2 regions of the Frigoribacterium sp. UYMn621 genome follow, and region 1 is predicted to be linked to the other one. Evidence: predicted binding sites of a transcription regulator. Region 1 holds the regulator's gene; the other holds the start of a gene.
The links. Region 1 encodes HrcA, which represses chaperone genes, less so after heat shock. Its sites were predicted from a motif close to TTNGCACTCGNNNNNNNCGAGTGCNAA; they were not measured.
Positions count from the first base shown of each region.

Region 2: the regulator HrcA is predicted to act here: its motif matches at 770-796, upstream of groL (chaperonin GroEL).

Region 1 is NZ_JBEPTM010000007.1:92,932-95,114, forward strand. It holds gene dnaJ (molecular chaperone DnaJ) at 1-426, opposite strand, end outside; gene hrcA (heat-inducible transcriptional repressor HrcA) at 445-1,467, opposite strand; gene ABIB54_RS12705 (DUF4870 domain-containing protein) at 1,709-2,077, shown strand; gene ABIB54_RS12710 (DUF4870 domain-containing protein) at 2,135-2,183, shown strand, end outside.
Region 2 is NZ_JBEPTM010000002.1:76,091-78,273, reverse strand. It holds gene ABIB54_RS04370 (DUF3048 domain-containing protein) at 1-714, shown strand, start outside; gene groL (chaperonin GroEL) at 840-2,183, shown strand, end outside.

The sequences.
Region 1 (2,183 bases):
GCACGAGCCGTCGCAGGTCTCGCAGAGCACGGCGGTGTCCACCTCGATATCGCGGGTCGTGCCGAAGATGATCTCTTCGAGGTCGACCTCCACTCGCACGAGGGCGTCCTGTCCGCGTTCGCGGCGCGAGCGTGGCCCGCGGGTCTGCCCGCCGCCGAAGAACGACTCGAAGATGTCGCCGAAGCCGCCGAAGCCCTGCCCACCCTGCCCGCCGAAGCCGGTCTGGGGGCCGAGGTCGTACTGCTGGCGCTGCTGCGAGTCGGAGAGCACGTCGTAGGCGTGCGTGACGAGCTTGAACTGCTCCGAGGCATCTGCCCCCGGGTTCACGTCGGGATGCAGTTCCCGCGCGAGGCGACGGTACGCCTTCTTGATCTCATCGGTCGTCGCGCTGCGGTCGACACCGAGTACTTCGTAGTGGTCAGCCAATCAAATTCCCTTTGGTCTTCAGTCCTCGCCGAGCAGGCGGGACAGGTAGCGGGCGACAGCTCTCACGGCCGCGATGTTGTTCGAATAGTCCATGCGGGTGGGGCCGATCACGCCGAGGCGTGACACTTCCCCACCGGAGGTCGCGTAACCGGTGGTCAGCACCGAGGTCTCCCCCAGGCCGAAGGAGGCATTCTCCTTGCCGATCGACACCGAGAAGCCGTTCTGGTCCGGTTCCATCTCGCCGAACAGCCGCAGCAGCGTCACCTGCTCCTCGATCGCCTCGAGAACAGGGTAGATGCTGCCGCTGAAGTCTTCCTCGGTGCGCACCAGGTTCGCGGTTCCGGCCATGACCAGCCGATCATGACGGTTGGCGAGGACCTGCTCGATGAGTGCGGAGGCGATGCGGCCGACGGCCGGGGCTTCCGCCGGCGAAAACTGCTCGGGCAGCTGGGCCAGCTTCTCGGCGGCCTCCGCAAGCCCGAGGCCGCCCAGACTGGCATTCAGCCGGGATCCGAGTTGGGAGAGGAAGCCCTCCTCCAACTCGTCCGAGACGTCGAGCAGGCGCTGCTCCACCCGGCCGGTGTCCGTGATCAGCACGGTCATGACGCGAGACGAGGCGAGGCGCACGAGCTCGACGTGACGGATGCGTGAGCGCGACAGCGAGGGATACTGCACGAGCGCGACCTGGTTGGTGAGCTGCGACAGCAACCGCACCGTGCGTCCGAGCACCTGGTCGAGATCTGCGGATGATCCGAGGAAGGTCTCGATCGCGGTGCGCTGCGCCGGGCTGAGCGGTCGCAGGTCGGCGAGCTGGTTCACGAAGACGCGGTAACCCTTGTCGGTGGGGATGCGCCCGGACGAGGTGTGCGGCGCCGCGATGAGCTCTTCCTCCTCCAACAGCGCCATGTCGTTGCGGATGGTGGCTGCCGACACTCCGAAGGAGTGGCGATCCACGATCGACTTGGATCCCACCGGCTCGCGCGACGCGACGTAGTCCTGCACGATGACGCGTAGCACGTCCAGGCCTCGCTCCGACACCATGCTCACCACCCCGCTCTCTCCGTCACCGCTGCGTCACCCTGCCCACACTTGGCACTCCTGTGTTCAGACTGCCAATTGTACCGTGACCCACCCAGACGAAGGCATTGCATGCATGCCGAGGAGGGCGCTACCTTATGCATGTGCTCGTGCAGTGCCCTCAACAGAGGGCCGAGCGAGACACCGCCCGAAGTCTTTCCTTGCCAGCTCGCAGGATCGATCCGCTCACCGAAAGGCTCTGCACATGACCGACCCCATCTCCACGCCGGCTGCACCGCAACCGGCCGCGCCCCTCACCGAGGCCGAGGACCGCCAGTGGGCGTCGTTCGCACACCTCGGGGGAATCATCGGCTTCCTGCCCTCGCTGATCATCTGGCTCGTCTTCAAGGACCGTGGTCGTTTCACCAACAGTGAAGGCAAAGAGGCCCTGAACTTCCAGATCACGATGGTGGCCGCGTACATCGTCGGATCGATCCTGAGCGTCATCGTCATCGGATTCCTGATCACTCTCGCCGCGGCGATCGTCTCGATCATCTTCTCGATCATGGGCTTCCTGAAGGCCAAGGACGGCATCGCGTACCGTTACCCCTTCGCGATCCGCCTCATCAAGTAGTCCTCTTTCGCCACAAGCCCGGCCGCGCGCGGCCGGGCTTGTGTGTTTAATGGGCGCATGTCAGAAACCACGCCGAACCCCTACCAGACGCCGACGCCATTCAGCC
Region 2 (2,183 bases), on a different contig from region 1:
CAATCCAGCATCCCCGCTCTGATCGGTCCCGTGCGCTCCATCCGACCGATGGATCCGGACATCGTCTCGCCGCTCGGCGGCATCATCTGCTATTCCGGCGGCCAGCAGCGCTTCGTCGACCTCATGCGCAAGACACCCGTGTACAACGCCATCCACGGCCAGGCGGACACGGCCAGCACCTTCTTCCGGACCCCGACGAAGGCTGCGCCCCACAACGTGCTCGTCAGGGCCCCCGAGCTGCTCGCCCAGCACGCGGATATCCCCGCGCCGGCTCAGCAGTTCCCGTACGCTCCCGCCCCCGCGTCGACCGCGGTCACGGCCGGGACACCGACCGCGGCGATCAGCTATGCGTTCTCCGGTGTGACCATCGGCAGCTGGACGTGGGATGCCACCAAGGCCGTCTTCCTCCGTTCCCAGGGCACCGGCCCCGACCTCGACAGCGCGGGGGCGCAACTCTCCACCACGAACGTCGTCGTCATGCGGGTAACGGTCACCACCGACCAGAACGTGCCGAAGACCAACCTGATCGGCTCTGGTGAGGCCTGGATCTCCTCCGGCGGGCGCACCGTTCACGCGAGCTGGACCAAGGCATCGGCGACGGATCCGATCCATCTCGCCGATGATGCGGGGGCACCGGTGCTCCTCGCCGTCGGCAACACCTGGATAGAGCTGGTTCCCACGGCGGGATCCGTCTCGGTCGTCGCTCCCGGCTAGAGCCGCACGCCTCCGGAGCTCACTTGCACTCTCAGGGGGAGAGTGCCAGAATCATTTAGCACTCCCTTATTGAGAGTGCCAATAGCTGTTGCTTACATGACGTCCCGGAAGGACGAAAAACACACATGGCAAAGATCATTGCTTTCAACGAGGAGGCCCGTCGCGGCCTCGAGCGCGGCCTCAACATCCTGGCCGACGCCGTCAAGGTGACCCTCGGCCCGCGCGGCCGCAACGTCGTACTCGAGAAGAAGTGGGGCGCCCCCACCATCACGAACGACGGTGTCTCCATCGCCAAAGAGATCGAACTCGACGACCCGTATGAAAAGATCGGTGCGGAGCTCGTCAAAGAGGTAGCGAAGAAGACGGATGACGTCGCCGGAGACGGCACGACCACCTCCGTCGTTCTCGCCCAGGCCCTCGTGCGCGAAGGACTGCGCAACGTCGCGGCCGGCGCCGACCCGATCAGCCTCAAGCGCGGAATCGACAAGGCCGTCACGGCAGTCATCGCCGCCCTCGTCGCCGGGGCAAAGGAGATCGAGACCAAGGAAGAGATCGCGGCCACCGCATCCATCTCTGCCGGGGACCCGGAGATCGGCGCCCTCATCGCGGAGGCGATCGACAAGGTCGGCAAGGAGGGTGTCGTCACCGTCGAGGAGTCGAACACCTTCGGAACCGAACTCGAGCTCACCGAGGGCATGCGCTTCGACAAGGGCTACCTGTCGGCGTACTTCGTCACCGACCCGGAGCGCCAGGAAGCGGTCTTCGAAGACCCCTACATCCTGATCGTCAACTCCAAGGTCTCCAACATCAAGGACCTCCTCCCGGTCGTCGACAAGGTCATCCAGTCGGGCAAGCAGCTCCTCATCATCGCTGAGGACGTGGATGGCGAGGCTCTCGCTACTCTCGTCGTCAACAAGATCCGTGGCATTTTCAAGTCCGTCGCCGTCAAGGCTCCGGGCTTCGGCGACCGTCGCAAGGCGCAGCTGCAGGACATCGCCATCCTCACCGGTGGCCAGGTCATCTCCGAGGAGGTCGGACTCAAGCTTGAGAACGCCACCCTCGACCTGCTCGGCCGTGCCCGCAAGGTCGTCGTCACCAAGGACGAGACCACGATCATCGAGGGCTCCGGCGACGCCGAGGCCATCGCCGGTCGCGTCAAGCAGATCCGTGCAGAGATCGAGAACACCGACTCCGACTACGACCGTGAGAAGCTCCAGGAGCGTCTCGCGAAGCTCGCCGGTGGCGTTGCCGTCATCAAGGCCGGAGCCGCGACCGAGGTCGAGCTCAAGGAGCGCAAGCACCGCATCGAGGACGCCGTTCGCAACGCGAAGGCCGCCGTCGAAGAGGGAATCGTCGCCGGTGGTGGCGTCGCCCTCATCCAGGCCGGCGCAATCGCCTTCGCCTCCGAGGCCCTCACCGGCCTCACGGGTGATGAGGCGACCGGAGCGAACATCGTCAAGGTCGCCGTG